One region of the Agrococcus chionoecetis genome, then DNA from elsewhere that is predicted to be linked to it. Evidence: predicted binding sites of a transcription regulator. Region 1 holds the regulator's gene; each other region holds the start of a gene.
What was found. Region 1 encodes LexA, which represses DNA repair genes until DNA is damaged. Its sites were predicted from a motif close to TCGAACANNTGTTCGA; they were not measured.

Region 1 (7,833 bases):
TGGCAGAGGCGCGCGCTCTGCGCGCCGCGGGCATCGAGCGCGGCTCGACCGCGCAGCAGGCGATCGGCTACCGGCAGGCGCTCGACCAGCTCGACGGCGCCCTCACCGAGGCCGAGGCGATCGCGCGCACGCAGGCGCTGACGCGTCGGTACGCGAGGCGCCAGGTGTCCTGGTTCCAGCGCTACCCGGCATCCCCCGCGACGGATCCGACGGCGATGGCGCGAAAAGCGCTCGATAGCCTGGGCGCATGACACCGCTCGGCACAGGCGCATTCACCAAGGGACACGGGACCGGCAACGACTTCGTGCTGGTCGCCGACCCCGACGGCGCAGCGCCGCTCACGGCCGAGCGGGTGCGGGCGCTCGCCGACCGCCGCTACGGCATCGGGGGCGACGGCGTGATCCGAGCCGTGCGCACCGGTGCCAGCGGCGACCCGACGCTCGACGCCGCGCCCGCGGGCACGTGGGCGATGGACTACTGGAACGCCGACGGCAGCACAAGCGAGATGTGCGGCAACGGCGTCCGTGTGTTCGTGCGGTTCCTGCTCGAGGCAGGCCTCGTGGAGCTCGGCGACGGCGAGGCGATGGACGTCGCCACGCGCGCGGGCCTCAAGCGTGTCATCCGCCAGGGCCCGCTGTTCGCCGTGGACCTCGGTCCGTACGAGCTGGGCGGCGACCGGCTGGTCGCGGCCCACGGCATCGATGTCGCCCGCCCCGGCCTGGACGTGTCGACGGGCAATCCGCACGTCGTGGTCGCGCTGGCGAGCGCCGAGGAGCTCGCCGCGCTCGACCTCCACCGCGCACCCGTGCTCGACCCGGTGCCGGACGACGGGGCGAACGTCGAGTTCGTCGTGCCGGGCTCCATCGCCGATGGCGTCGGCGCCATCCGCATGCGCGTCCACGAGCGGGGCTCCGGCGAGACGCTCTCCTGCGGCACCGGAGCCGTCGCCGCAGCGCTGGCGACCCGGCACTGGTCGGGCGACGCGGCGGATCGCTGGATCGTCGACGTGCCAGGGGGCAGGCTCGAGGTGGAGATCGATGAGCGCGGGCATGCCTGGCTCACGGGTCCCGCAGAGCTCGTCTTCCGCGGTGAGGAGATCGACCGGGGAGTCAGTCAGGCGCCGTGACGGCGATGATCCGGTACGTCCGCTTCGAGTCGGCACGCTCGACATCGAAGCCCTCGAAGCGCTCCGTCAGCCATCGCAGCAGCGAGTCGGCGCCCAGGTGCTTCTGCACCACGAGCCACGCCGTGCCGCCGGGTTCGAGCCGCGGGATCCAGGTCTCGAGCAACTCGTGCAGCTGCGGCTTGCCGATCCGGATGGGCGGATTCGACCAGATCGTCGCGAACCGCACGTCGGTCGGCACCCGGTCAGGAGTCGCCGGGGTGATGTTCGATAGACTGAGCAGCTCGGCATTCCGCTCCACGAGCGAGAGCGCACGGGCGTTGACGTCGACCGCCCAGACATGCGCGGCCGGGGAACGGGTCGCGAGGGTCGCGGCGATGGGTCCCCAGCCGCAGCCGAGATCGAGCAGCTCCCCGGTCTCGGGAGGCGCGGGAACCGCATCCAGCAGCACCTCGGTGCCGACATCGAGTCGGTCCCCGGAGAACACCCCGGTCGCCGTGACCATCTCACGCTCGCGGCCATCGATCGGCACCAGGATCGTCCGGAACGATCTCGGCGCAACGGGATCGGGTGAGAAGTAGTGGTCCGGCACGGACTCGACAGTAGCGAAGGACAGACCATGGCAGAACCGCAGGACACCACCGAGGGCGGAGGGCGCGCGACGGAGCGCATCCTCCGGTGGGCGCAGCCGGCCGACGGCGAGGTGCTCTCGGCGCGCGCGCAGGCGCTGCAGGCCGACCACGGATCGAGCGACAGCGATGGCGCGCAGTACGAGCGCGACGAGCGTGCGGCGCTGCGTCGCGTCGACGGACTGCGCACCGAGCTCGAGGACATCACCGAGGTCGAGTACCGCGAGCTTCGCCTCGAGAACGTGGTGCTCGTGGGCGTCTACTCGGGCAGCGCCACCGACGCGGAGAACTCGATGCGCGAGCTCGCCGCGCTGGCGGAGACCGCCGGCGCGCAGGTGCTCGACGGCGTGCTGCAGCGCAGGCCCAACCCGGATCCGGCCACCTACGTCGGCAGCGGCAAGGCGGATGCGCTGGCCGAGATGGTGAAGGAGCTCGGTGCCGACACGGTGGTGGCCGACAGCGAGCTCTCGCCCAGCCAGCGACGTGCGCTGGAGGACCGGGTCAAGGTGAAGGTCATCGACCGCACCGCCGTGATCCTCGACATCTTCAGCCAGCACGCCAAGAGCCGCGAGGGCAAGGCGCAGGTCGAGCTCGCGCAGCTGGAGTACCTGCTGCCGCGACTGCGCGGCTGGGGCGACTCGATGTCGCGCCAGGCCGGTGGTCAGGTCGGCGGGCAGGGCGCAGGCATGGGCTCGCGCGGACCGGGTGAGACGAAGATCGAGCTCGACCGTCGCCGCATCCACACGCGGATGGCACGGCTGCGCAAGCAGATCAAGGGCTTCGCGCCCGCGCGCCAGGCGAAGCGCGCCAACCGCGACCGGTTCGAGGTGCCGGGCGTGGCGATCGCGGGCTACACGAACGCCGGCAAGTCGTCGCTGCTGAACCGGATCACCGGTGCGGGCGTGCTGGTGGAGAACGCGCTGTTCGCGACCCTCGACGCCACCGTCCGCCGCGCGGTCACGCCGGACGGGCGCGAGTTCACCATCGCCGACACGGTCGGCTTCGTGCGCAACCTGCCGCACCAGCTGGTCGAGGCGTTCCGCTCGACGCTCGAGGAGGTCGCCGAGTCGGAGCTCATCGTGCACGTCGTCGATGCCAGCCACCCCGACCCCGCTTCGCAGATCGCCACGGTGCGCGATGTGCTGGGGGAGACGGGCGCGCGCACCATCCCGGAGATCGTGGTGTTCAACAAGGCCGACCTGATCGGTGATGACGAGCGACTGGTGCTGCGGGGACTGCAGCCGGACGCCATCTTCGCCTCGGCACGCACGGGCGCCGGCGTGGACGAGATCCTCGCGCGCATCGCCGAGCTGCTGCCGAGGCCAGAGGTGCCGGTGTCGCTGCTGGTGCCCTTCGAGCGCGGCGATGTGATCGCCATGCTCCACGACCGCTTCGACGTCGTGAGCGAGCGCTACGAGGAGGCCGGCACGCGCATCGATGCGCTGGTCTCCGACGCCGTGCTCGACCAGCTCGCCGAGTTCCGCATCTGACACGCGGTCCCACGACAGGAGGCGCCGAGCCGCGTGAGCGGTCCGGCGCCTCGTGTCGTCTCGGGGCTCAGATGGAGCGCAGCACCGCCACGACCTTGCCCAGCACCTCGGCCTCGTCACCCACGATCGGCTCGAACGCGGAGTTGCGGGGCAGCAGCCAGGTGTGGCCGTCGCGCTGCTTGAACACCTTCACCGTGGCCTCCTCGTCGAGCATCGCCGCCACGATGTCGCCGTTGACCGCATCGCGCTGCTGTCGCACCACGACCCAGTCGCCGTCGCAGATCGCAGCATCGATCATCGAGTCGCCGACCACCTTGAGCATGAAGAGGTCGCCGCCGCCGACGAGCTCCTTCGGCAGCGGATAGACCTCGTCGATCTGCTCCTCGGCGGTGATCGGGATGCCGGCTGCGATGCGGCCGACCATCGGCACGAAGGTCGCCTGCTCCATGCTGCCCACAGACGGGTCCAGCTCGTCGGGCACGAGCACCTCGATCGCACGCGGGCGCGCAGGGTCGCGGCGGATCATGCCGGCGAGCTCGAGCTGCCCGAGCTGGTGCGTCACGCTCGAGAGCGAGGAGAGCCCGACCGCATCGCCGATCTCTCGGTAGCTCGGCGGATAGCCGCGCTGGCGCACCGCCTTCTGGATGACCTGCAGGATGGCCTGCTGCTTCTCGGTCAGCTGCCTCGTCATACCGCTCCGCTCCCGTCGCTCCGGTGCCGCCCGGTGCCCGAGACGGGCGTGTGGGTGGCCTGGGATTGACTGCTCCTGGTTCGAAAGCGTATCCGACAGGGCGCTCGAATCAAACGGATGTTCGAGCGTGTCGTGGAGAAAACCCGCAAAAGGGCTTGACGCATCCGAAGAATCGAAGATAGGTTCGAAACAGAGATTCGCAGGCGGTGCTCCCGGCCGAGCATCGCCTGCGGATCCCAATCGGAAGGAGCAACGATGACTGCCATCGCCACCACCGCATGGATCCCCGCCGCGACGCCCGTCGCGACGCCCGCCGCTCCCGCAGCTCGCAGTCGGCTCCGCATGACCGTCCGCGGTCGCCGTGCGCTGGCGCTGCTCGTCGCCGCCCCCGTCATCGCCACCGGCGCACTCGCCGGCGTCGGCGTGCTGGGCGACGCCCTCGCTGGGGCGGTCGCCTCCTCGACCAGCGGCTCCGTCGACTTCGAGTACGTCACCGTCATGCCTGGCCAGTCGCTGTGGCAGATCGCGCACGCCATCGCGCCCGAGGCCGACCCGCGCGACGTGATCGCGGAGATCGAGATGCTCAACGGCATCGGCGGCGCCATCCAGCCGGGCGAGCAGCTCGCCATCCCGACCCACTACACGAGCTGACGCCGCACACCGCCAGACCGCAGGCGTGCTGCCCGCGCGTGCAGGAGATCAGACAGCGTCCTAGGCTGGTGCAGTGACGAGTCTCGACGACCTGCCCATCCGCGCCGACCTGCGCGGCCTGACGCCCTACGGCGCACCGCAGCTCGAGGTTCCCGTGCGGCTCAACGTCAACGAGAACGCCTACCGAGTGCCGGAGGCAGTGGCCCTCGACATCGTCCAGGAGATCGCTCGTGCGCTGCCGGAGGCCAACCGGTACCCCGACCGCGAATTCGACGTGCTGCGCCAGGGCTTCGCCGACTACCTCGGCCGCGGCCTGACTGCCGAGCAGATCTGGGCGGGCAACGGCTCGAACGAGGTGCTGCAGCACGTGCTGCAGGCCTTCGGCGGCCCGGGCCGCTCGCTGCTGTCGTTCACGCCCACCTACTCGATGTACCCGCTGCTGGCGCAGGGCGTCGGCATGGCATGGGTGCCGGTGCCGCGCGCCGACGACTTCACGCTCACGCCGAGCGCCGTGCGCGACGCGATCGAGGAGCACGATCCCGACGTGGTCTTCCTCTGCTCGCCGAACAACCCGACCGGCACGGCGATCGGGCTGGACGTGATCGAGGCAGCGTGCACGAGCGCCCGCGGGATCGTGCTGGTCGACGAGGCCTACGCCGAGTTCGCGCACGATCGCGACCAGACGGCGCTGGCGCTCCTCGAGCGCTACCCGCGCCTGCTGGTCTCGCGCACCATGAGCAAGGCGTTCGCCTTCGCGGGCATCCGGGTCGGCTACCTCGCCGCGGATCCGGCGGTCATCGATGCGCTCCGCCTGGTGCGCCTGCCCTACCACCTGTCGGCGATCACGCAGGCGGCCGCGATCGCGGCGCTGCGGCACAGCGGCGAGATGCTCGCACGCGTCGACGCGCTGCGGCAGCAGCGCGATCGCATCGTCGATGAGCTCACCGCGCTGGGCCTCGCGCCCTACCCGTCCGACTCCAACTTCGTGCTCGTCGGCGGCATCCGCGACCCGAAGGCGACGTTCCAGGCACTGCTCGACCGCGGCATCCTGGTCCGCGACGTCGGCCTGCCCGGAACGCTCCGCATCACCGCCGGCACGCCGGCCGAGACCACCGCGCTGCTCGCCGCCATGGCTGAGCTCACCGCAGAATAGGATCGAACCCATGGCCCGCACCGCAACGATCGAGCGCTCCACGAGCGAGTCGACCATCCGGCTCTCGCTGGATCTCGACGGCTCCGGCAGCTCGTCGATCTCGACCACCGTGCCGTTCTTCGATCACATGCTGACGGCGTTCTCGAAGCACTCGCTCATCGATCTCGACGTGCAGTCGACGGGCGACACCGACATCGATGCGCACCACACGGTGGAGGACACGGCGATCGCGCTCGGCCTCGCGCTGCGCGACGCGCTCGGCGACAAGGCGGGCGTGCGCCGCTACGGCGACGCGACCGTGCCGCTCGACGAGGCACTCGCCCGCGCGGTCGTCGATCTCTCCGGCCGACCCTTCCTCGTGCACGGCGGCGAGCCCGCCGGATTCGAGCTGCACCGCATCGGCGGCCACTTCACCGGCTCGCTCGTGCGCCACGTCTTCGAGGCGATCACGCTCAACGCGCGCATCACGGCGCACGTGGACGTGCTCGCCGGTCGCGACCCGCACCACATCGCCGAGGCGGAGTTCAAGGCCTTCGCCCGCGCCATGCGCATGGCCGTCGAGCCCGACCCGCGCGTGACGGGCGTGCCGTCCACGAAGGGCGCTCTCTGATGCCCGGCTCGGCAACGGGGTCGTCGCGCCCGACCGTCGCGCTGCTCGACTACGGCCTCGGCAACGTGCACTCCGCGGCGAAGGCCCTGGAGGCCGCCGGCGCGAACGTCTCGCTGACGGCTGACCGCACGACGGTCATGGAGGCCGACGGCCTGGTGGTGCCCGGCGTCGGCTCGATCGCTGCGTGCATGGCCGGCATCCAGGCCATCCGCGGTGGTGAGCTCATCGGTCGTCGGCTGGCCGGCAGCCGACCGGTGCTCGGCATCTGCGTGGGCATGCAGGTGCTCTTCACGGCGGGCGAGGAGGGCGGCGTGCACACCGACGCGCTCGACGAGTGGCCGGGCACCGTGCGCCGCCTGCAGGCCGACGTGCTGCCCCACATGGGGTGGGCAGAGGTCGAGGCGCCGGAGGACTCCGAGCTCTTCGCGGGCATCCGAGACGAGCGCTTCTACTTCGTGCACTCCTACGCGGCGACCGAGTGGAGCATCGACCCTCACCCGCGCATCCGGCAGCCGCGCGTCACCTGGGCCACGCACGGGGAGCGCTTCCTCGCCGCGGTCGAGAACGGCCCGCTGAGCGCGACGCAGTTCCACCCGGAGAAGTCGGGGGAGGCGGGCATTGCCCTGCTGGCGAACTGGGTTCGCGGCCTCTGACTCTGCCGAGTAGCATTCCACCGGCTGGTCGAACCGGCTGATCGCACCGCCAAGCATCCCGAGAGGGCATCCTCACCATGACCGATTTCAACCAGTCGCCCAAGCTGCAGCTGCTGCCCGCCATCGATGTCGCCGGCGGCAAGGCCGTGCGGCTGACGCAGGGCGAGGCGGGCACGGAGACCTCCTTCGGCTCGCCCATCGATGCGGCCGAGGACTGGGTGCGCCAGGGCGCCGAGTGGATCCACCTCGTCGACCTCGACGCCGCGTTCGGTCGCGGCGACAACCGCGCCATCATCAAGAAGGTGATCAAGGCGGTCAAGGGCAACGTGCAGGTCGAGCTCTCCGGCGGCATCCGCGACGAGGCATCGCTGGAGGCCGCACTCGCCACGGGCGTGAAGCGCATCAACCTCGGCACCGCCGCGCTCGAGAACCCCGAGTGGACGGCATCGGTCATCTCCGAATACGGCGACCAGATCGCCGTCGGCCTCGACGTGCGCGGCACGACGCTCGCCGCACGCGGATGGACGCAGGATGGCGGCGACCTCTGGCACGTGCTCGACCGCCTGGAGGCGGCTGGCTGCAGCCGCTACGTCGTCACCGATGTCACGAAGGACGGCACGCTGCAGGGACCCAACATCGAGCTGCTGCGGCAGGTCGCCGAGCGCACGCAGAAGCCCATCGTCGCCTCCGGCGGCGTCGCGAGCCTCGACGACATCGCGGCGCTGCGCGAGCTCGTGCCGCACGGCGTCGAGGGCGCCATCGTCGGCAAGGCGCTCTACGCCGGCGCCTTCACGCTGGTCGCGGCGCTGGACGTCGCGGGCCAGTAAGGCCCG
Region 2 (7,833 bases), 780 kb from region 1:
TCGCCACCGCTGAGGCGATCGCGAAAGTTCAAAGCGAACTCGATGAATTCACTGGCCTGGGCTGGACGCTCAACGGCACCTCCAGCCTTGATAGCCCCGCCTTGACACGTTGGGACGATTGGTCGGACGCGAGCGGCACCATCGAAGTGCTCGCATGCCTTGACACTTCCAACGTCGTGACAATGAACGCTGCCGGCGAACCCGTTACTGGCGGCGAGCCGCGACAGCCTCGGCTCTTCACTGTGAAGCACGATGAGTCGGGGATGCGAGTCGCAGATCTGACCCCGGTCGATCCGAACACGGAGCTCGCGGGATGCGGCTAGTAGCGGGCCTGATTCTCATACTCGGCTTCGCTGGGTTGTTCGAGACGGCATCACCCTCGCCAGTAGTCCGCGGGTGCGACGGACCAGTCGGCGGAATCGTCGGCGGCTATGCGCAGGTCGGAATCGACTGCTCCGGACGAGAAGATCCTGGCATTCAGCCTCCGGGCGAATTGACGCAGACCGAGCTAGACCAACTGTGGGACGACTACGTGGACAGCTTGATTCAGGCTTGCCGAGATTCCGCATCTGGCTCAATCGCTGCCGCGCGGTGCGATGACCTGCTGATTGTTCGTGGCCCGGGCACGCCGCCGATTGCGGGCACACCCGTGATCACCATCAGCGACCTCGCTCGGTTCAGGCCGCTCGTCGGCGAGCTTGTCGTCGAACCCGAGGGGTGGGGAGTCGTCGGTACGCCGACCAACTTCTATGCCACGGCCGAGACGCACTCGATCGACGGCGAACTGTTCGACGCTCCGATCGAGGTCAGGTGGACGCCCAGCTCGTACCGCTTCGACTACGGGGACGGGACGATCGAGGAGACCCAAGCATCCGGCGCACCCTGGAACGGTCCCGACGAGTCGTGGACAGAGACGAGCACGAGCCACACGTACTCCGACCGGGAAGACGTGACCGCATCCGTCACCGTCGTCTTCACCGCGGAGGTCAATGCTGGCGGCGGGTGGTTCGCCGTGCCGGGCAGTCTGCCCGTGGACGCACCGAGCGTGAGCGTCAAGCTCTTCGACGTCGACACCGTGCTGACCGATGGTGACTGCACGGCGAACTCCAGCGCGGCAGGCTGCGGTTGACCTCAGCCCGCGGCTTCGTCATAGAGTCGCGGCATGACGACTTCTTCGCTGGGCTGGGGCATCCTCGGTGCCGGACGCATCGCACACCTGTTCGCTCGTGACCTGCGCACGGGAGGCCACCGCATCGCTGCGGTCGGCAGCCGCGATGCGCAGCGCGCGCAGGCGTTCGCCGACGAGTACTCGATCAAGAACGTGCACGAGGGCTACGAGGCGCTCGCCGCCGATCCCGAGGTCGACGTCATCTACATCGCCACGCCCCACTCGCACCACCTGCAGCACGCGCTGCCCGCGATCGAGGCAGGCAAGCACCTGCTGATCGAGAAGGCATTCACCACCACGGGCGATGACGCGCAGCAGATCGTCGATGCAGCCCGCGCCAAGGGCGTGTTTGTCATGGAGGCGATGTGGACGCGCTTCCTCCCGACGATGGAAGCCGTGCGGGCCCGCATCGCCGCGGGTGACCTGGGCGAGATCGTGAGCATCACGGCCGACCACTCGCAGGTGCTCGACCTCTCCCCCGGCAGCCGTCTCATCGAACCGTCGCTGGGCGGCGGCGCGCTGCTCGACCTGGGCGTCTACTGCGTCTCGCTCGCGAGTGCCTTCCTCGGGCCCGTCACGCGCATCCAGGCGGCGGGAGTCGTCGATGACCAGGACGTCGACCACCGCGGGGCCGCGATGCTCGAGCACGCTGGCGGCGGCTCGTCCTCCGTCACCTTCTCAATGGAGACGCTGGGCTCGAATCGCGCGGTCATTGCCGGCACCAAGGGCGTCATCGAGCTCGACCCCGCGTTCTATGTCTCCACGGCGTTCACGCGACGTGACGTATCCGACCACCATGCCGTTGCGGAGGCCTACACGCCCTCGATCGAGGGGCGCGGCATGCAGTTCCAGGCCGCCGAGGTCGAGCGATGCATCGCCGCCGGGCAGCTCGAGAGCGAGCTCATGCCGCTCGATGAGACGGTCGCCATCATGCGGGTGATGGACGAGATCGCGCGGCAGATGCGACGCGAGGACTGACGCGAGCGCCGTCAGCTAGCGGCGGCCTCGCGCGCGGCGATGCGCTCTTGAACCTCGGGCCGTCGCAGTGGCGGGACGGTCTTCGGAGGCTGGCGCCGCTCGGGCAGATCCTCGAGCAGGTGCTGCGTGATGTGAGCGACCTCGGCGACCGCGCGCTCGAAGACGTCGCTCGTGCGCTCAGTCGGATGCGTGATGCCCGACACCTTGCGCACGTATTGCCGGGCGGCGGCCTCGATCTCGGTCTCGTTCGCGGCGGGCTCAAGGCCGCGGAGCACGGTGATGTTCCTGCACATGGCTTCACGGTACGCGCGCGTCGCCGACGACAACAGGTGCCTGCCCCTGCAGTCGCGCCCCTCGTCGCGCTGCCGCACCTCGAGACACACGCGAGGGTGACTTCTCCACAGGCGGTGCTCGCGCACGGCACCGTGTCGGCGGTGCACGCTAACCTATTCGAACAAACGTTCGAGGGAATGGGTTCCCATCCCACGAGACGCGAGGGAAACGGAGTCGACGGTGATCAGGAGCGAGCGAGCAGCAGCGGCAGTCGCGGCAGTCCGCGCGGCATTCGTCGATGCCGACTCGCTCTCCACCGCTTCGAACCAGGAGGTGGCCGACCTGCTCGCTCTCACGGCTGCCGCAGCCAGGTTGTTGGAGGCACAGCAGGTGCGGCTGGCAGGAGCGATCGCGGAGCGCTCCAAGGGCTCGGACGACGATTCCATCTGCCGGGTGCTGGGCGCCCGAAATGCGCGGGCAGCGATCGCATCGGCGTTCGGCATTCGCAGCCGCGACGCGGCCGAGCTCATGTCGATGGCCGCCGGCACGTCTGCACCGGTGAGCCTCACCGGCCAAGTCATCGCGGTCAAGTATCCGCGCGTGGCGCGCGCACTCGACGACGGCGACCTCTCGCTCGCTCAGGCTCGAGCCATCCTGACCACGCTCGAACCCGCGGCACCGCGCGCCGATCTTGACCAGTTGGCGTGGGCGGAGGGCTGCCTTGTGGATGCGGCAACCGACCCCGACTCACCGTTGGTGCCGGAACTGCTGGTCACCCAGGCGCGCGCCTACGTGGCAGTGCTCGACCCCGACGGCGTGCTGCCTGACAGCGAACGGCAGCGCGACCTTCGTTCGGCCCGCGTGTGGCAGCGACGCGACGGCGTGTGGCGCTTGGAGATCTTCAGCCCGGCCGAGTCGGGCTCGGCCCTCAAGACACTGACGGATGCGTACGAATCGCCGCGCAGCAAGGTCGCGTTCACCGACGACGAGCCGGCAGACGCAGCCGCGGGGGACGCCCCCGACAACGACCTGGCGGACATCGACGACCGCACACCGCAGCAGAAGCGGCACGACATCATCATGTCCATCATCGAGGCGCACGCCGCATCCGGTGAGGCGCCCGTCGCCGGCGGCGAAGTGCCGAGGCTCGTCTTCAACGGCAGCATCGAAGCCTTCGACGCCTACCAGCGGAACCAGGAGCACGCCGACCGCACGCTCACCATCGAGCACACCGGTGCGATCGTGCCGATCGAGACGGTGGATCGACTGCTGTGCAACGCCGTCGTGCAGCGTGCCCTCTTCGACGCCGAGGGGCATCTGCTCGACCTCGGGCGCGAGCAGCGCACGTTCAACCGCGCGCAACGTCGTGCGCTCGCTGTCAAGTACCGCGGTTGCGCGACTCCGGGATGCGGCTTCCCAGTCGCCTGGACCGAAGCGCATCACGTCGTCTGGTGGCAGCACGGCGGCCCTACCGACGTCAGCAACGGCATCCTGCTCTGCAGCCACTGCCACCACGAGGTGCATGCCGGCCGGCTACTCGTCGTCGGCACTCCCGGCGACTGGCGGGTCGTTGCTCAGCTGCGCCCTGCTGACCGCTACGCCCGCAACCGGCGCTCGGGAGTCGCACCGCGCACTCCCGATCCGCGCACGCTCGATGCGATCTCTCCTGACTCGATCGCTCCCGACTCGATCACCACTGGTCGACACGCAACGGTGGCGCACGCCGCGCCGCCGCCACTCGCGATCAAACTGCCAGAGGCACCCCTGAAACGGGCGCGCGACGCGACGCCGTCGCGGCGGCTCGACGAAAGCACAGCGTTCGGACGAGCCCGCCAGGCCGGTGGGCGGCGCGCACGCAGCAGCGATCAGTCCCAGCGCCAGTTGCGGCTTCGCCTGTCGTCCAGCCGTCGACGCGGGCGGCGGGTGTCGCCGATCGATCACCATCCCGCGCACACCATCGTCATGCGCCTGTGACGTGAGTCGTGTCGCCGCGTGGCGGGAATCGCCGGGCAACCCGTTTCGACGCGTGACGCGGTCCGATGCCGGGGCGCGCCGCGCTCAGCTCTCCTTGGTGATCTCCACCGAGACGAACAGCTGGCTCTTCGCGGCACCCGCGTAGACGCCGCGCAACGGGGGCACGTCGTTGTAGTCGCGCCCCAGGCCGACCTTCACGTGCCGCTCGCCGATGTCGATCAGGTTGGTCGGATCCCACGCGTTCCACTCACCCGTGAACCACTCGACCCACGCGTGCGACTCACCGCGGATGGTCTCGCCGATCTGCGCGTTCGGCTTCGGGTGCAGGTAGCCGGAGACGTACCGCGCCGGGATCCCGACCGCGCGCAGCGCACCGATCGTGATGTGCGCGATGTCCTGGCACACGCCCTTGCGGCTCGGCCACGCCTCCGAGGCGAGCGTGTGCACGTGCGTCACGCCCGACATGTACTCCATCTCCTCGCCGATCATGCGAGAGATCGCAGCCGCGGCTTCACCGGGCGTCTCCGACGTCGCTTTGATCTCCCGCGCCGCGCGCACGAGGTCGTCGGTGGGGCGGGTGCGATCGGTCTGCACGAGCTGCTCGACGTACTGCGTCGCGCGCTGGCCGACCTTCTCGACCTGGTCCCAGGTGAGCTCGCGGCCGCCGATGAGCTTCGGCCGCACCTCGACGAGGCTCGTCGCCGTGAGCTGCAGCTCGGTGTGCGGAGCGAGCACGTCGAACGACACGACCGTCGTGCCCCAGTAGTCCTCGTAGGAGTTCACCGAGGTGTTGGGGCGGATGTCGAGGTTCGAGTAGATGACGAATTGGCCGTCGCTCGTCGACGGCAGCATGCGCGACTCGTTGTAGCTCGCGACCGCAGGCGTCTCGTAGCGGTAACCGGTCGTATGGCGGATGCGGATTCGGCTCACGATGCCTCCCTTGTCCATGCCGGCATGTTGTGGGTGGGGAAGTAGCGCTCCCGCACCGCATGCGAGACGGACGTGGTGGTGGTCTGCACCTTGTCCATCACAGTCGGCAGGTCGTCGATGATGTCTTGGATCGGCCGGAACTCGAGCTCCGCACGGATCTGCCCGAGCATCCGCTCGGCCGCGCCGATGTAGCCGACGCGCTCGCGCCGCGGCTCGATGTCCTCCAGGCACTGCTCCGCTCCGCGCACCGAGAACAGGATCGAGCGCGGGAAGAGCCGGTCGAGCAGCAGGAACTCAGCCGCGTTCGTGCTCGAAGGCACGCCGCGGTAGGTGCGCAGGTAGGCCTCGTAGGCGCCGACCGAGCGGAGGATCGTCGTCCACGACGGTCCGGATGCCTCGGTCAGAGCACGGGTCGCCAGCAGCCGCGCGACCATGTCGGCGCGCTCGATGTAGCGGCCGAGCGTGAAGAAGCTCCACGCGTCGTCGCGGCTCGAGGTGGCGTCGGCCATGCCGCCCGCGAGCGCCATGCGCTCGCGCACCCAGCCGAACATCTGGTGCACCTGCTCGTTGTTCACCCGCCGCGGCATCTTCGTGTAGGTGGCGTTCAGCACCTCCCACAGCTCGGTCGAGATCGTCTCTCGCGCACGGCGCGCGTTCTCGCGTGCGGCGTTGACGGAGTAGGCGATGGAGGCGGTGTGGGTGCGGTCGATGGCGAGGATGTTCACGACGTCGGCACGCGAGAGCTTCCCCTCCGGTGCCGCCTCATGCCCCATGACGCCGAGCAGGGCGCGGCAGGCGGTGTCCTCGTCGACCGCGACGTCCTCCAGCAGCAGCTGCAGGTAGACGTCGAGGATGCGCGCGGTGCCGTCAGCACGCTCGATGTAGCGGCCGATCCAGAACAGGCTCTCGGCGATGCGGCTGAGCATCATGCTGCGCCTCCTTCGTCGGCGGGGCCCGGTCTCGTGACGCGCGCGGCTTCGCCGCGTGCTCCTCGACCTACGGTGGTGGACTGCTGCTGCTGCTCGGCCTGGTCGTTGCGGCGCGGGGCGTCCTGCGGCGACTGGTCCTGCGGGTGGTCGTTGCCGGTGATGACGGGGATGGGCCTCGTCATGGGGGGCTCGCCCGTGGCGCCGAACTCCGCGTCGTGGTCGACGACCGGGATCTGCTCCCGTGCGCCGGCGAGCACCCAGGTGTCCTTGGAGCCACCGCCCTGCGACGAGTTCACGACCAGCTGCCCCTCGGGCAGCGCGACGCGAGTGAGGCCTCCCGGCAGCACCCACACATCCTTGCCGTCGTTGACGGCGAAGGGCCGCAGATCCACGTGGCGCGGCCGCACGCCATCCTCGACGAGCGTCGGGATGGTGCTGAGCTGCACGACCGGCTGCGCGATCCAGCCGCGCGGGTCGGCACGCAGCCGCTGCTCGAGCTGCTTGAGCTCCTCCTCGGTCGCATCCGGACCCACGACGAGTCCCTTGCCACCGGAGCCGTCGACCGGCTTGACGACCAGCTCATGCAGCCGGGGCAGCACCTCGTCGAGCACGCCCGGCTCCTCGAGCCTCCAGGTGTCGACGTTCTTGAGGATCGGCTCCTCACTCAGGTAGTAGCGGATCAGGTCGGGCACGTAGGTGTAGACCAGCTTGTCGTCGGCGATGCCGTTGCCGACCGCGTTCGCGATCGTCACGTTGCCGAGTCGCGCGGCGATCATGAGGCCGGGGCTGCCGAGCATCGAGTCGGCGCGGAACTGCAGCGGGTCGAGGAAGTCGTCGTCGACGCGGCGGTAGATCACGTCGACCCGCGACGGACCCTCGGTGGTGCGCATGTAGACACGCCCACCGCTCGTGAACAGGTCGCGGCCCTCGACGAGCTCGACACCCATGAGGCGCGCGAGCAGCGTGTGCTCGAAGTACGCCGAGTTGTAGACACCGGGCGTCAGCACGACCACGCGAGGCGAGTCGACGCCCGCCGGCGCCGCGGCGCGCAGCGCGTGCAGCAGCACGTCGCAGTAGTCACCGACCGGGCGCACCCGCATCGACGAGAACATCTCCGGCAGCGTCTGCGCGATCACCCGACGGTTCGACATCACGTAGGAGACGCCGGAGGGCACGCGCACGTTGTCCTCGAGCACCCGCCACTCGCCATCCTGGTCGCGGATCAGGTCGATACCCGAAACGTGGATGCGCACACCGTTGGCGCCGACGACGCCGGCCGCCTGGCGGTGGAAGTGCGTCGACGTGCTGATGAGCTTCGCCGGGATGATGCCATCCTCGACCGCGCGCTGCGGGCCGTACATGTCTGCCAGGAAGGCTTCGAGCGCGCGCACCCGCTGCTGCACACCCGACTCGACGTGCTTCCAGTCCTGCGCGGTGATGATACGAGGGATCGCATCGAGCGGGAACGGCCGCTCCTCCCCCGCGAAGTCGAATGTCACGCCCTGCGCCAGGTAGGAGGTGGCGAGCGCGTCCGCGCGGGCTCGCAGCTCATCCTTCGTCAGCTCCGAGAGCGCGTCGTAG
Region 3 (7,833 bases), 310 kb from region 1:
GGCCCGACCCGGCGACGCACGGTCGCCGACCGGATCGTGCGGGCGGTCACCCAGGCGCGCGGTGTCGCAGCCCAGACCGATGCGCTCGACGAGACGATCGCGTGGATCTCCGGCCGCTACGTCGTGCTCGTCGCCCGGGGAGACCGACTCGACGTCTACGGCGACCCGCTCGCGACGCGCTCTGTCTTCTGGCGTCGCGGCGCATCGGGCATCGCGCTCGCATCGCACACCGAGATCCTCTCCCAGTTGACCGGCGGGCTCGACAGCTCGCGGGTGCGCTGGGTGATGTCGCACCCCGACTACCGAGAGTCGGCGGGCAAGTGGCTGCCGGGCCTCATCACCAGCCACGACGGCGTCGGCCAGGTCTATGCCAACGCGCGCCTCACCATCCGTGGCAGCGACATCACCCACGAGCGGTTCTGGCCGCGTGCCGATCGTGTCGAGCTGCCCGCCCTCGAGGCGGCCACCCGATTCAGGGATGCGCTGCAGCAGCAAGTGCGCAACTGGATCTCGGTCGAGGACGCGACCGTGCTGACGCTCACCGCGGGCCGCGACTCGCGCGCCGTGCTGGAGGCCGGTCTCATCGACCTGCGCCGCGCCGACGCGGTCGCGCTGACCTACCACGCGCTGCATCGGCCGCAGAAGAGCACCCGCAACGACCTGCTGACGGCCAGCCGCATCGCGGCATCCGCCGGCCTGCACCACATGGCGATCGACGTGCCACCGATGTCGCCGACGTCGCCGTTCGCGGCGCTCTACAACGCGACCTTCCCCACCTACCAGCGCTACGCGGCGCTCGCCAACGCGCTCTACCTGGCCGCGCCCGCGAAGGCGGCGACGATCTTCGGTGTCGGCGGGGCGATCATCACCGGGATGTACACGAACACGGCGGATCGCGAGCTGCGCCCCGAGCTGCTCGCGAGCAAGTTCACGGCCTCGCCGTTCGCCCGCGACCCCGAGCTGGTCGCGGAATTCGAGCGGTGGATGGGGTGGACGCAGTTCTCGGTCGATGCGCTGCGCGGCTACGACTTCTACGACCTCTTCCACTGGGAGCATCGGATGTCGAAGTGGGGCGCGACCGGCTACTCGGAGTACGACCTCGCGACCACGCCCGCCCCCGTGCTCAGCTCGCGACGGGTGCTCGTCGCGGCGCTGTCGCTGCCGAAGGAGCAGCGCGCCGACGCGCTCGTCTACCGCTTCCTCGCGGAGGGCGAGGCGGCGCTGCCCGCTCGACCCTGAGTCTGGCCACCTTCCCGGGTCGTTCCGGTCCTCCCTTGCCGCGCGGGCCGGCCCTTCCCGTGCAGGCTCCCCGATCACGAGGCGCGCCCGTCCCAGCCCTGTGGACAGTTCGCGCGAATCGAACGTACGTTCGATAAAATCGCCCCAGGAAGACGGGAGAAGCGATCATGACGGAGCAGGCGAGCGGCACGACGGCCGACGTGGCGGTCTCCCTCCACGAGGCCATCGGCGCAATCGCTGCTGCAGCCGGGGTGGTCGATGCCCTGCTCCCCCGGCTCGACGACGAGCAGCGCCGCCTGGCCGTCGGCCTGGTCGGCGACCTCGGTCGCGCAACCGACGCGCTGCGGATCCGCATCGCCGACGACATCACGAAGCGGCATGACGGCCTGCCGAAGGACGACCGCTTCACCGTGGCCTGCGGCTACCGCGACCCGCTCGACATGCTCACCACCGAGTTCGGCATCGCGCACCAGGTCGGCAAACGCCTCTTGGAGGTTTCGGCCGCACTGCGCCCGCGCGTGGCTCTCTCGGGCGGAGCCGTGCCTGCCCGATTCCCGGCGCTGGGCGACGCCGTCATGACGGGCACCGTGACGATCGACCAGGCCGCCGCGATCATCGATGGCCTCGGCGACTCGCCCGATCGCGCCAACCCTGGAGACCTCGAGGCCGCCGATCGAGCGCTCACCGCGTCGGCGCTCGGCGCACGCGGCTCGCATCCCGCGGACGACGGCGTGATCGAACAGCCGATGACCCCGCTCCTGCTGGCGAAGCTCGCCCGCAGGTGGCGCAACGGGCTCGATCCCGATGGCGTCGAGCCGCGCTACGAGGAGCAGTTGCTGCGGCGCAGCTTCACCTACGGCACCCGGGCCGACGGCATGCTTGCCGGACGGTTCGCGCTACCCCCAGATCAGGGAGCAGTGCTCGTCGCCGCCATGGACCCGTTCACCTCACCGCGGAAGCCCGTGTTCCTCACCGACGAGGAGCGCGAGCAGGCCGAGCTCGTCATCGACGACCGCACGCGGCCTCAGAAGATGGCCGATGCACTCATCGCGATGATGAGCACTGCCGTCGAGCAGAGCGACGCGCCGCGCGTCGGCGGCGAAGCGCCAACGGTCGTGCTCCACCTCTCTGAAGCCACCTACCGAGCCGCGCTCGACGGCGAACCTGGTGGGAGTGCCACCGATGAGCGCACCGGCGAGCCTGTGCCGGTCGAGATCGCCATGGCGATGATGTGCGACGCGCATATCCAGGCCGTCGTCACCGGCGCCGACGGGCTCCCCCTCTACCTCGGCCGCACGCAGCGGCTGTTCTCCAGAGCCCAGCGCCGCGCGCTCGCGGCTCGCGACAAGGGCTGCCGAGCGCCCGGCTGCAGCGCGCCGATCAGCTGGTGCGAGGCGCACCACATCACGTTCTGGAGCCTCGGCGGATTGACCGATATCGACAACGGCATCATGCTCTGCATCCACCATCATCACGAGGTGCATCGGGGGCGTCTGCAGGTCATCAAGGGGCCGAGCGGATGGGTCGTCATACCCAAGGTCCGCGCGCCGCGTCGCCGACGCGGCTGGGCCCCCGACGTCGATCCAAGCGAGCTGTACCTCCAGCCCGCAGCCTGAAGCGGCGCCGGCCCGGCCGCACCTCGACGCGCTATCCCTATGCCGCGGGTCTTGCGCCGGGCAGGGCCGCTGCCTGCGGCAGCTCGCGCCACATCATGTCGCAGCACTGACAGTGCAGCAGGCCGTCCCACGCACGGGGTCGGGGCGCGACGAGCCCACAGAGCGGGCATTCCGCCACCTCGTACTCGACACCGTTGTCGAGCGTGTAGATCGTCATGACACGATCATCCGTCACGCACCTCAGACTCGGCGAGCAGTCTCGCTCAGCATCGTGGACGCTTGTCCTCAAGCCCAGCCGAGCGCCCCGCCTAGACTGCTCTCGCACTCGAACCCAGGAGGCCCCATGCGCGTGCTGCTGACCGGTGGCGCCGGATTCATCGGCTCGCACACGGCGATCGTCCTCATCGAGCACGGGCACGATGTCGTCATCCTCGACGACCTGTCGAACGCCAGCGAGGAGGCCGTGCGCCGCGCCGCTCGCCTCGCGGACACCGAGATCCCGCTCGTGATCGGCGACGCCGGCGACCGCGAGCTCGTCGGCCGATTGCTCGTCGAGCACCGCATCGACGCGGTGATCCACTTCGCCGGCCGCAAAGCCGTTGGCGAGTCGGTCGCGAAGCCGCTCGAGTACTACCGCGTCAACCTCGGCACGGCGATCGCCACCCTCGAGGCGATGGCCGAGCACGCCGTCGAGCGCTTCGTGTTCTCCTCCTCCGCGACCGTCTACGAGCAGCCAGGTGCGTTGCTGACCGAGGACGCGCAGGTCGGGCTCGATCTCGAGAACCCGTACGGCCGCACGAAGGCGGTCATCGAGTCGATCATCACGGATGCGGCGGCGGCGAACGCCGGCCTGCAGGCCGTTGTGCTGCGCTACTTCAATCCGGTGGGTGCGCACATCTCAGGCGACATCGGCGAAGACCCGAAGGGCATCCCGAACAACCTCATGCCGTTCGTCGCGCAGGTCGCCGCCGGTGTTCGCGAGCGCCTGCGCATCTTCGGCGACGACTACGACACCCATGACGGCACCGGTGTGCGCGACTACATCCACGTCGTCGACCTCGCCGAGGGCCACGTCGCCGCACTCGAGGCGCTCACGCCCGGCGTGCTGACCGTCAACCTCGGCACAGGCGAGGGCTCCTCGGTGCTCGACGTGCTGCGCGCGTTCGAGGCGGCCGTCGGGCGCGCGCTGCCGCACGAGATCGTCGCCCGGCGGCCCGGCGACGCAGGGATCTCGACTGCTGACCCCACGCTCGCACTCGGCCGCCTCGGCTGGCGCGCGACGCGGTCGCTGGACGACGCGGTGCGGGATGCGTGGCGCTGGCAGCAGCAGAACCCGCGCGGCTACACGGGCTGAACGCCCGACGCTCAGGCAACGGGTGCATTATGGCGCCATGGCTGACACCTTCCACCACGAACCGCCCTACTCGATCGGCGTGATCTGCGGCAGCATCGCCTCGTCGTCCATCAACCGCCGCCTCGCGCACGCGATGATGAAGCTCGCGCCCGACGCCCTGCAGTGCTCGTTCATCGAGATCGACACGCTCGGCCTCTACAACCGCGAGCTCGACGACAACTACCCGCCGGAGGCGACGGCGCTCAAGCAGCAGATCGAAGCCGCCGACGGCATCCTCATCGTGACCCCGGAGTACAACCGCTCGATCCCTGGCACGCTGAAGAACGCCATCGACTGGGCGTCGCGGCCCTACGGATCCAACTCGTTCGCGCGCAAGCCCGTCGGCATCGCCGGGGCATCGCCAGGCGGCATCGGCACGGCGGTCGGCCAGCAGCAGCTCAAGGCGATCATGTCGTACTGCAACGCCCCGCTCATGAACGAGATCGAGGCATATGTCACCTTCGACGAAGACGACTATGACGCCGACGACAACGTCGTCAACGAGTCGACGAAGCAGTTCCTGCAGGACTACATGCATGCCTTCGACGACTTCGTGCGCCGGGTGCTGACGGTCGTGCCGCAGGAGCGCTGACGATCGTGCCGCAGGCTCGCTGACGCTGGCGCGTCGCGGGCACGTCACCCGGCCAGCAGCACGTTCTCGATCGACTCGGCCGCTCGGCGCGCTCCCCCGAGCCTGCGGAACTCCTCGGCGATCTCGAGCGCCCGCTCGCGGAACGACGGCTCGCGGATCACCTGTCGCACCGCGTTCCTGAGCCGGATGGGTCGCGGGTGTCCCGTGCGCAGGTCGATGCCCGCACCCGACCACGCCACGCGCGCCGCGACCTCCGGCTTGTCGAGGTGACTGCCGGCCACGACGAGCGGCACGCCGTGCGCGAGCATCTCCAGCACGCCGCCCCAACCGCCGTTCGTGACACCCACCCGCACGTGCCCGAGGATCGGACCGAGCGCGATGAAGTCGACCAGCCGGGCGTTCGGCGGCACGCGGTCGCCGACGTCGCGCCCCGCGGTGGTCGCGATGATGCGCACGTGGTCGGTGGCCAGCCCGTCGAGCGCCGGCTGCAGCAGCTCCTCGGGATCGGTGTCGAACGTGCCCTGGGTCACGAGCACCACCGGCCGTGGCTCGTCCGCGAGCGTCTCCGCCCAGAGTGGCAGCGACCCCATCGGCCGAATCCGAGGCTCGAGGATCCCGACGAACTCCACACTGTCGGGCAGGTCGCTGCGGGGGAACTCGAGCTGTGGCGAGCCGGTGGCGAGCACCAGTCGCTCCGCGTAGATCGCCTGGTCGAAGGGCTTGCCGGGACCCAGCCCGGTCGCCTTGCGAGCGGCCCGGTAGGCCTGCTCGATCGGCTCCTTCGCCGTCGGCACCATCGCTCGCAGCGCCGCATCGCGCACCCGGCTGAGCCACGTCTGCCCCGGCTGCAGCGCGAGACCAGACGGCGGCAGATCCTGACTGCGCAGGGTCAGCGGCACCAGCGACACCGTCGCCCACGGCAGCTCGAGCACCTCGGCGGCGAGCCCCGATCCGACCGCCAGCACATCACCCACGATCGCATCGAACGGCGTCCGCTCGTGGGCCGCGACGATGTCCTCGACCTGGCCGGGAGCGGTGCCGATGAAGAGGTCGCGCAGGTTGGCGAGATCGCCGAGCCTGCCGGGCAAGCCGACCGCCGGGAATGTCTCGCTGATGCGATGCTCGTCGAAGTCACGCGCGTCCTTCCACAGCACGACCTCGCAGCCGAGCTCGTCGAACGCATCCGCGTACTCGGCGCCCGTATAGGCGGTGACGCGATGCCCGCGATCGAGGAGCGCGCCCGCGACCGCTGTCATCGGCCGGACGTGCCCGGCGAACGGCATTGCGGTCACGAGCAGATGCGTCACGGCGACACCGTACCCCCGCAGGCAGGCACCTCGACAAGAATTGCGTAACATCGTTTCGAGTCCTGAGCGTGCGTCCGCGAGCCGCATTTCGGGGCGTCCGCGCTCCGGCTGAGCGGGCCCACGGCTCGCGAGTGGCAGAGTTGCCTCGACGGCGCCGTCCGAGCGCGCCGCTGCCGAAGGAGCACCGTGACCATCGACGTCGCCGCACTGCGCACCCAGTTCCCCTCGCTCGCATCCGGCCTCGCGCACTTCGACGGCCCGGGCGGCACGCAGACGCCGACGGTCGTCGGCGAGGCGATCGCCCGCACGCTCACCGCACCGCTGTCGAACCGCGGCACCGTCACGCTGGGCGAGCGGAACGCGGATGCCGCCGTCACCGGGTTCCGCAGCGCCTACGCCGATCTGCTCGGCGCCGACCCGCGAGGCATCGTCTACGGGCGCAGCGCCACGCAGCTCACCTACGACATCTCCCGCACGCTCGCGAAGGACTGGCAGCAGGGCGACGAGATCGTCGTCAGCCAGCTCGACCACGACTCCAACATCCGGCCGTGGATCCAGGCAGCCGAGCGCGTCGGCGTCACGGTGCGCTGGCTCGAGCTCGACCCTGTCACCGCCGAGCTCGATCTGTCGTCGCTCGAGACGATCATCACCGACCGCACGCGGCTGGTCGCCGTGACCGCCGCATCCAATCTGCTCGGCACGAAGCCGCCCGTCGTGCGCATCGCGGAGCGCGCGCACGCGGTGGGCGCGCTCGTCTACGTCGATGGCGTGCACTTCGCCGCGCACTCGTCGGTCGACGTGACGGCGCTCGGCGCCGACTTCTTCGTCTGCTCGCCCTACAAGTTCTTCGGCCCGCACTGCGCCGCGCTCGCCGCCGACCCCGCGCTGCTCGAGACGCTGCGCTTCGACAAGCTGCTGCCCTCGAGCAACAGCGTGCCGGAGCGCTTCGAGCTCGGCACCCTGCCCTACGAGGTGATGGCCGGCGCGACCGCCGCGGTCGACTTCATCGCCAGCCTCGGCGACGGCGAGTCCCGTCGCGAGCGCCTCATCGCCGCCAACGAGACGATCGACGAGCACGAGCTGCGCCTGCGCGGCCGCATTGAGCAGGGTCTCGCCGACTTCGGCGAGCGCGTCACGCTGCACTCGATCGCCGCCGACCGCACCTCGACGCTCTTCTTCACGCTCGCCGACCGAGACGCGGGCGACGCCTTCCGCTTCCTCGCCGAGCGCGACGTCGTCGCGCCGGCCGGCAGCTTCTACGCGCTCGAGCCCTTCGCCGCGCTGCGGCTCGACGTTGACGGCGGCGTGCGCGTCGGACTCGCGCCCTACAACGACGATGCCGAGATCGACCGGCTGCTGACGGGACTGGCCGACTTCCTCGACTGAGCCCGCTCAGGCTTCGGCAGCCGCGCCGTCGGTCGTCTCGCCCTCGGACACCGCGGCCTGCTCGCCGCTCAGCGCGCCCTGCAGCGCCTCAGCGAGTGTCGTGCCGATCGCCTCGACCGGCTTCGCGAGCACGTCCAGCACCTTCCCGATGATGCGTTCTGTGGCATCCACTGCCTCATCCTGCACAGTGACGGTGGCGGCCCCGCCGTCGGCACCGAAGGTCACGATCGCATTGCCGGGAACCGCCGCGTCACGATAGACGTTCTTCGTCGCGCCGGGGCGCTGGTCGATGACGATGCC
Region 4 (7,833 bases), 420 kb from region 1:
CTGCCGTCGGGGTCGGGGATGCCGTGCTGAGGCGCCTCGAGGCCGAGCGTGAACTCGGTGCCGAACACGGTCGGCAGCTCGGCCTCTGCGGCGGCCTCGGCAAAGCGCACGGCGCCGTAGAGCCCATCGTGGTCGACGAGCGCGAGCGCCTCGAGCCCGAGCCTGCGCGCCTCGTTGACGAGCTCTGCCGGGCTGGAGGCACCGTCGAGGAAGGAGTAGTGCGAGTGCGCGTGCAGCTCGGCATAGGGGGTCGTCGCCCCTGGCGCGGGCACGCGGATGCGCGGCCGGCGCGCCTCCTCGAGCTCGGCCGCGACGGCGGTCTTGCCCGCGCTGACGTCGCGGTCGCTGAGGATGCCCTCGAGCTCGCGCCAGGGCATCGACGGGTTGTTCCAGCCAGCCATCCGCTCCCCCTCCGTCCGTCAACCGGTCCAGTGGTCGCGCAGCCGAAATATCGGTCCGCCAGACCACAGGACCGGTTGACGGACGAGAGTCGGGTGGCAGGCGGCAGTGCGGCGTCGATCGTCAGGCATAGCGGCCCTCCGCGAGCCATGCGCCATCGACGTGCAGCAGCACCCACGCCTCGCCCTCGCCGTCGAGCAGCTGCACGCGGTGCACCGTGTCGCCCAGCTCGCGGCGCCGGATCGGCCACGGCCCCGCCCACGCCACGACTCGGCGGCGAGGCGCCGCGGGTGGTGAGAACACGGCGGGGGATGCATCGCGCACGTCGAGCGCACCGGGCTCGACCGAGCGCCCCTCCGCGTCGGTGAGCAGCACCGGCAGCGGCGGCCGGAAGACGACGCTCGGGCGCGGGGCCGGCAGCGCGCCCGGCCATGGCCCGGCGGACTGCACCGGTGCCGCATCCCCCCAAGGCGTGAGCACACCCCGCTCGGCCAGCAGCCGGCCACCACCGGTGGCGGCGGTCAGCACCGCCTCGCGGCCGAGCATGCGCTGCAGCCGTTCGAGCGCGTGCTTGGTGCGGTCGTCGATGTCGCCGCCGCCCCACAGCCCCGGCATGTGCTCGGCGTCGGCGTCGAGGCGCTCGGGGCTCGCCTGCACCTCCACGAGCGCCGAGCCGAGCTCGCTCTCGGTGAGCTGCCACCGCATCCGATCGACGATGTCGCCCGCGCGCAGGAAGCCGGGTTGGCGCCAGAGCCGCTCGCTCACGCGCCCCTCCTCGCCGCGCAGCAGGATGCGGATCTCGCTGCACACCAGCCGCTGCTCCGCCAGCTGCCGCACGAAGCGGTCGACCGGCTCGCGCACCGCGAGCGCCAGTTCGGCGACGCCCTCGATGCCCGGTTCGAAGACGAGCCGCAGGGCCCGCTCCTCGCCCAGCCCCGCCTCATCGATGCGTCGATCGTCGAGCCCGCGGGCGCGGGCGAGCGCGACGAGGCCGGCGGGGCCGAAGCGGTCGCGCACGCTGTCGTCGGGCAGCTGCCCGAAGCCGCCGAGCGTGTGCACCCCGAGGCGATGGAGCATGCTCGGCAGCTCGTCGTCGCCAAGCACGCTCACCGGCAGCGAGCTCAGGAACTCGCGGCTGCGCCCGTCGGGCACGATCGTCTCGCTGCCCGCGCCCACCGCGAGCTCCGCCGTGAAGCGGTCGTCGGCAACGCCGAAGGCCGCAGTCAGCCCGAGTGGCGCGAGCGCAGCGCGCACCGCCTCGAGCGCGCGCGGCTCGGAGCCGTAGAACCTGCTCGCCCCGCGCATCCGGAAGGCCAGCGCACCATCGCCGATGGGCTGCGCCGCCGGCACCACCGCGAGCACCGCGCGCACGACGCGCTCGAAGGCGAGCGCCTCCCCCACCGGATCGGCAGGCGCGAGCGCGAGCATGGGAGACGCCGCTTGCGCATCGCGCACCCGCATGCCGATCCGCACGCCATCGCTGCGAGCCCCGGCATCGCAGGCGACGATGCGCAGGCCGTGCACCACGGCACCCGGCGCGCCGACCTCGCCGCCGGCGGGCAGCGCTCCGGTTTGACGCGCGACGACGACCGGCCAGTCGGGCACGCGGAGCACACCGACGCGGCTGTCCCGCGGCCGCGCACCTCGCGGCTCGGCACCGCGCTCGATCGTCTCGCTGGTCACTCGACCATGATCGAACACACGTTCGAATGGAGTCAAGCGGATGCGGTGTGTCGCTTCGGGCTCGGTTCCGACATTCGTGTCGGGGGTCGATGACGCGCGGCTGCTTGTGGGCAGGCGGAAGCGCGGGGCGCACGGTCGCGCCCCGCGCTCGCCTGCTCGATCAACGCATCGACTGCACGCGACGCGCGCCGATCAGCAGCAGCAGCCCGAGAGCCAGCAGTGCCAGCCCGATCGGGAGCGCCCCGGTCTGGGTCGCCCCCGTCTGCGGCAGCGACGCTGCCCCAGCGGCCGAGCGATCCACGCCCGTTGCGCCAGCGGTGCGATCCAGGACCGAGGCATCGACCTTGCTGTCACCGGAATCGACCGGAGCGTCGGGGTTGCCGGACTCGCCGAGCGCACCCTCCTCGACCTCTTCGCCCGGTGTTCCGGGCTCGACAGGAGCACCCGGCTCCACCGGGGTACCCGGCTTGACGGGCGCGCCCGGCTCGACAGGCGTTCCAGGCACCGGCGAACCAGGCTCGGGCGTCGCCGGCTCTCCAGGCGTGACCGGCGTCTCACCATCGGTGGCTCCGGAGTCGATCGTCGAACCCGAGCTCGTCGCATCGCCCAGCACCGCGACCGCGTTGCCGCCAACGACCACCGGCGCCACAGCACCGATCACCGCCTGCGTTCCGCCGAGCAGGCTGTCATCACCGGACGTCGACGGACCACCCGTCGAACCCACCGCGCCCGACGCGCTCGAACCCGAGCTCGTCGCGTCACCGAGCACGGCAACCGCGTTGCCACCGGCGACGACCGGCGCCAGCACATCGGCGACGACCTGCGTCCCGCCGAACAGGCTGTCATCACCCGACGTCGACGCACCATCCGCCGAACCCGAGCCAGCCGAACCCGCCGAGCCCGACGCGCTCGAACCCGAGCTCGTCGCGTCACCGAGCACGGCGACCGCGTTGCCGCCCACGACGACCGGCGCCAGCACATCGGCGACGACCTGCGTCCCACCGAGCACGCTGTCATCACCCGACGTCGACGCACCATCCGCCGAACCCGAACCAGCCGAACCCGCCGAACCCGACGCGCTCGAACCCGAGCTCGTCGCGTCACCCAGCACCGCGACCGCGTTGCCACCGACGACGACCGGCGCCAGCACGTCGGCGACGACCTGCGTCCCACCGAGCACGCTGTCATCACCCGACGTCGACGCACCATCTGCCGAACCCGAACCAGCCGAATCCGCCGAGCCCGACGCGCTCGAACCCGAGCTCGTCGCGTCGCCCAGCACCGCGACCGCGTTGCCACCGACGACCACCGGCGCCACAGCACCGATCACCGCCTGCGTCCCGCTGAGCACGCTGTCATCACCCGACGTCGACGCACCATCCGCCGAACCCGAGTCAGTCGAACCCGCCGAACCCGACGCGCTCGAACCCGAGCTCGTCGCATCGCCCAGCACCGCGACCGCGTTGCCGCCGGCGACGACCGGCGCCAGCACATCGGCGACGACCTGCGTCCCGCCGAGCAGGCTGTCGTCACCCGACGTCGACGCACCATCTGCCGAACCCGAGCCGTCACTCGTCGCCGAAGCGCTCGAGTCAGAACTCGTCGCGTCACCCAGCACCGCAACCGCGTTGCCGCCGACCGTCACGGGTGCAGCAACATCCGCCACGGCCTGCGAGCCGGACAGCAGCCCGTCATCGCCCGACGTCGCCGCACCAGCGGCGCTGCCAGAGGACGAGGACGACTCCGCCGTCGAGCCCGAGCTCGACGCGTCGCCCAGCACGGCGATCGCATTGCCGCCCACCGTCACCGGTGCATCGACCGCGATGAGCGCTGCGTTGCCCGAGAGCACGCCCCCGATGCCCGACGTGTCGACATCTGCCGATGGTGTCGTCGCGGTCGAGGACGCCGCCGAGTCGCTCGACTCGGCATCGCCGAGTAGCGCGACCGCATTGCCGCCGACCGTGATGGGTGCCGAGAGCGACACCACTGTCTGATTGCTGGATCCGACACCTTCGTCGGTGTCTGTCGCACTGGCGATGCCAGTGCCCGCGGCCCACAGGCCGCCCGCGACCGCTGCTGTGCACAGCGCTCGCCACATGAGGTTGTTCATGGTTCTGCCTTCCCTGATTGGAGTGATCTGCCGTTCCGCACCGGAACGGCTGCATGCCGCGCAAGCGCGGCCGCGGATCGCTCAATCAGGGCTGGCGGTGTGCTCCTCGACGATCGAGGCGGGGGCGCGGTCGTGATCGACTGCGCCCGCCTGCCCGCCCGAGAGCTCGGGCAGCAGGTGGTCATGGATGTCAGCGGGTGACGCCGCCGCCGCGCCGCTCGCGCTGCCCGCGCCTGCGGGCGCAGCAGGTACGGCGGCCGGAGCAGGGGCAGCGGGTTCGCCGATCGGCACCGAACGGTCGATCGATTCGGCTGATTCTGTGACGCCCGGCGGTGTCGCGTCAGGGACGTCGAGCATGTTCCCGAAGCCGATGGCTGCGCCCACGAGCGCATGCAGGCTCGACGTCGGAATGGGTTCGGATGGGTCGTTGCCGTTGAGGCGCTGCGCGGGCACGGAGGTCGTGGTCCCGTCTGAGCCTGTCTGCGGTTCGGCGATCGCGCCGACGGGATCCGCTGGCGCGGGCTGCGCGATCGTTCCGGGAGCTTCACCGGGTGCCCCAGGCGCCGTGGGGCTCTCTGCAGCCGGTTCCGCGGGCGTGGCTGGCGTGATCTCGCCGACCGTCTCCTCCACGACGTCGACGACAGGCTCGACGACGGGCGCCACGACGTCGCCGCCCAGCGTGTCGTCGACGATCGCAACCGTGTCGTCGACGACGCCGATGGCCGGTTCGGTGACCGGGGTCAGCGGAGCGGTGACCGGAGCGAGCACGTCCGCCACAGGAGCGACGACGGCATCGATCACGGGAGCGGTCGGAGCGACTGCCGCCTCGACGACCGGGGTGATCGGTGCCGTGACGCTCTCGACGACGGGAGCGACGATCGTGGTCGCGGGCGCAAGCTCGTCGGCAATGGCACTGACGGGCTCGGTCGCCGCTTCGACGACTGTGCCGACAGGCTCGACGACTGTGCCGACAGGCTCGACCACCGCGCCGACAGGCTCGATCACCGCGCCGACAGGTTCGACCACCGTGCCGACCAGGTCACCGACATCGGCGACCAGCCCGGTCAGACCTCCGCGGTCATCGCCGAGTCCGCTGGCGTGAGCGGGCGCTCCGGCGAGGAGGGAGAGCGAGACTGCACCGATGGCGACGGCGCCGCTCGCGAGCGCGAGGCGCACGATGCGGAGCGGTCCGCGTGCTGCGATCGCTCCCATGCCTGCCTCCGAAGTCGTGACCTTCCCGGGTGCTCACGCCCGACGCTACGCCGATCGCGCAGGAAAGCAAGACAATCTCAGATCATTCCCAGGTTTGGGAGCCGTCGGATCAGGCGGCAGGCTGGTGCAGGAGCTCTCGGCTCGCATCGTGCACGGCGGCCGTCGCGCCGTCACCGGCGATCGGGATGCGCGCACGGCTCGGCGCCCCACCGGATGCGACCTCGACGATGAGGCCGCCGGTGGCGATCCTCCCGTCGCCATCGGCGAGACCCTGCCACTCGGCGCGCACACTGCGCACGACGGTCGCGGCATTCGGCCACGGACCCGCGATGAGCAGCGTCGACGAGGCCTGCCGCAGCCGCGCGGCGAGCCGTGCAGCGTCGGTGGGTGAGACGCGGCCAGGCGAAGCAGCCAGCACCACCGGCATGGCCTCCGCCAGGCTCGCGACCACGTCGAGCCATGAGCGACCCGGGTGCGGCACGAGCGCAACCCGGTCGATCGGCACACCCAGATCGCGGGCAGCCTCGATGCCGAGATCGGGCATGCCGACGATCGCGCCCCACGCGCCGGGAGGCATGGCGGCTCCCAAGCACGCGAGCGCCAGCCCGCGCGACTCGATGCTGTGCGCCACCCCCGAGCGCAGTCGGCGGACCACCTCGTCGAGCCCCTCCGGCACCGACTCGTCGACCGCCGGGACTGCCTGCACAGCCGACGCCTGCTGCATGCCTCGCAGTCGAGCACGCAGCGCCTCGACCGTCGCCGTGCGATCCTCACCCGCACGGCGCTCGAGCCTCGTCGATGCCATCCCCATCCCTCCATTCTCGAACATGTGTTCGAATGCAGCAAGCTGTGCGGCGTGTCGAAGCATCGGCGCTCATGCGAAGATCGAACCAATCCATCCCTCGCGGGATCCCAGCGTCAGGAGGCCTGATGGCGCCCACCGCCGACGACCTGAGCGTCGCATCGACCGCTGACGCATCGACGCCCGACGCCGCCTTCCTGTGCGTCACCACGAACCCTGCGATCGATATCACCTACACGATGGACGAGCTGCGGATCGGCACCAGCCACCGCGTCGAGACGGGCCTCTCCCGGGCCGGCGGCAAGGGCGTCAATGTCGCGCGCGTGCTCCACCAGCACCACGAGCCCGCCATGGTCATCGCGCCCATCGGCGGGCCCGTGCGCGTGCTCTTCGTGCACGACCTCGACCGCTCGGGCATCGCCCACCGCCTCATCGAGGTCGAGTCGCCCACCCGCCGCACCACGGCGATCGTCACGCCAGCCGGCACCACCAACCTCAACGAGCGCGGCGCCGCCATCTCGCTCGACGACTGGGATCGGCTGCTCGAGATCGTGCGCGCTGAGGTGGCCAGCGCGCGCGTCCTGATCTCCTCCGGCTCCCTCCCGCCCAAGACCCCGCCCGGCTTCTGCGCGAGCGTCGTCGGGCTGGCCGTCCAGGCCGGCAAGCCCTCGATCATCGACGTCGGCGGCGAGCAGCTGCGGCACGCCGTGGCCGCAGGCGCCACGGCGGTGAAGCCGAATCGGCACGAGCTGCTGGATGCGATGGGCGGCACCGATCCGCTCGACGCCGCGCGCAGGCTCGCCGCCGAGGGCACCGGCACCGTCTTCGCCTCGCTCGACATCGAGGGGATGCTCGCGGTGCTGCCCGATGGCCGTGCCTGGCACGCGCAACTCGACCGGGTGCTGGAGGGCAACCCGACCGGCGCGGGCGATGCGGCCGTCGCCGCGATCGCCCAGGCGGTGGCGGAAGGAACGACGATCGAGGAGCAGCTGGCGCGCGCGGCAGCCTGGTCGAGCGCAGCAGTGCTGTCACCGCAGGCGGGCTCGATCGCCGACGCGGCAGCGCTCTCGTCGCGCATCCGCATCACCACCATCGGCTGACCCGCAGCCGGGCCCGCCGCCATGTCGTGGCGCCGGAACCGCTGGTACGGTGTGCGCATGGAGAACCTGCGCGTCGAAGAGCTGTCTGCCGCGAACATCGTCGCGGCCAACGGGCTGACCCTGAAGCGCGGCCAGGAGGCATTCCTCGCGGCCAATACGCGCCTGGAGGAGTTCGTCAACACGCAGAGCGCCTGGCAGCGCGTCATCTTCGACGGCGATGAGCCGGTGGCCTTCGTGATGGCCAACTTCGACCCCGAGGTCGACCGCGAGGAGTACCGCTCGAGCATCCTCAAGATGTATGTCGCCGGCGACGCGCAGCGCCGCGGCGTCGGCTCGTTCATGGTCGACCAGGCCGCCGCAGAGGCGAAGCGCAAGGGCTTCGACAGCATCTACGCCGTCTGGGAGCGGGGCGACCTCGGCCCGGGTCGCTTCTTCCAGGCTGTCGGCTTCGAGGTCATCGGCGAGAACGAGTACGGCGAGGCCATCGGGCGCAAGACGCTCTGACACCCGCGATCTGAACCGGCTTC

Region 2: ABG090_RS12070 (DUF222 domain-containing protein) is a predicted target of LexA. The motif match lies at 2,597-2,612, and genes of this name have one in related genera.
Region 3: ABG090_RS09855 (DUF222 domain-containing protein) is a predicted target of LexA. The motif match lies at 1,358-1,373, and genes of this name have one in related genera.
Region 4: ABG090_RS10375 (DNA polymerase Y family protein) is a predicted target of LexA. The motif match lies at 2,093-2,108, and genes of this name have one in related genera.

Annotation. Positions count from the first base shown of each region.
Region 1 is NZ_CP156989.1:1,745,410-1,753,242, reverse strand. Features, by position in the region: gene miaA (tRNA (adenosine(37)-N6)-dimethylallyltransferase MiaA) at 1-251, shown strand, start outside; gene dapF (diaminopimelate epimerase) at 248-1,126, shown strand; gene ABG090_RS08465 (methyltransferase) at 1,110-1,715, opposite strand; gene hflX (GTPase HflX) at 1,743-3,242, shown strand; gene lexA (transcriptional repressor LexA) at 3,310-3,933, opposite strand; gene ABG090_RS08450 (hypothetical protein) at 4,189-4,584, shown strand; gene ABG090_RS08445 (histidinol-phosphate transaminase) at 4,658-5,737, shown strand; gene hisB (imidazoleglycerol-phosphate dehydratase HisB) at 5,748-6,347, shown strand; gene hisH (imidazole glycerol phosphate synthase subunit HisH) at 6,347-7,000, shown strand; gene priA (bifunctional 1-(5-phosphoribosyl)-5-((5-phosphoribosylamino)methylideneamino)imidazole-4-carboxamide isomerase/phosphoribosylanthranilate isomerase PriA) at 7,078-7,827, shown strand.
Region 2 is NZ_CP156989.1:2,522,730-2,530,562, forward strand. Features, by position in the region: gene ABG090_RS12050 (hypothetical protein) at 1-323, shown strand, start outside; gene ABG090_RS12055 (hypothetical protein) at 494-1,129, shown strand; gene ABG090_RS12060 (Gfo/Idh/MocA family oxidoreductase) at 1,163-2,146, shown strand; gene ABG090_RS12065 (DUF2277 domain-containing protein) at 2,158-2,439, opposite strand; gene ABG090_RS12070 (DUF222 domain-containing protein) at 2,660-4,393, shown strand; gene ABG090_RS12075 (transglutaminase family protein) at 4,478-5,323, opposite strand; gene ABG090_RS12080 (alpha-E domain-containing protein) at 5,320-6,249, opposite strand; gene ABG090_RS12085 (circularly permuted type 2 ATP-grasp protein) at 6,249-7,833, opposite strand, start outside.
Region 3 is NZ_CP156989.1:2,053,838-2,061,670, forward strand. Features, by position in the region: gene ABG090_RS09850 (hypothetical protein) at 1-1,239, shown strand, start outside; gene ABG090_RS09855 (DUF222 domain-containing protein) at 1,407-2,855, shown strand; gene ABG090_RS09860 (hypothetical protein) at 2,893-3,072, opposite strand; gene galE (UDP-glucose 4-epimerase GalE) at 3,199-4,209, shown strand; gene ABG090_RS09870 (NADPH-dependent FMN reductase) at 4,247-4,840, shown strand; gene ABG090_RS09875 (glycosyltransferase) at 4,885-6,147, opposite strand; gene ABG090_RS09880 (cysteine desulfurase-like protein) at 6,334-7,533, shown strand; gene ABG090_RS09885 (hypothetical protein) at 7,540-7,833, opposite strand, start outside.
Region 4 is NZ_CP156989.1:2,170,195-2,178,027, forward strand. Features, by position in the region: gene ABG090_RS10370 (error-prone DNA polymerase) at 1-401, opposite strand, end outside; gene ABG090_RS10375 (DNA polymerase Y family protein) at 523-2,082, opposite strand; gene ABG090_RS10380 (chaplin family protein) at 2,243-4,192, opposite strand; gene ABG090_RS10385 (hypothetical protein) at 4,274-5,404, opposite strand; gene ABG090_RS10390 (hypothetical protein) at 5,514-6,209, opposite strand; gene ABG090_RS10395 (hexose kinase) at 6,335-7,306, shown strand; gene ABG090_RS10400 (GNAT family N-acetyltransferase) at 7,364-7,810, shown strand.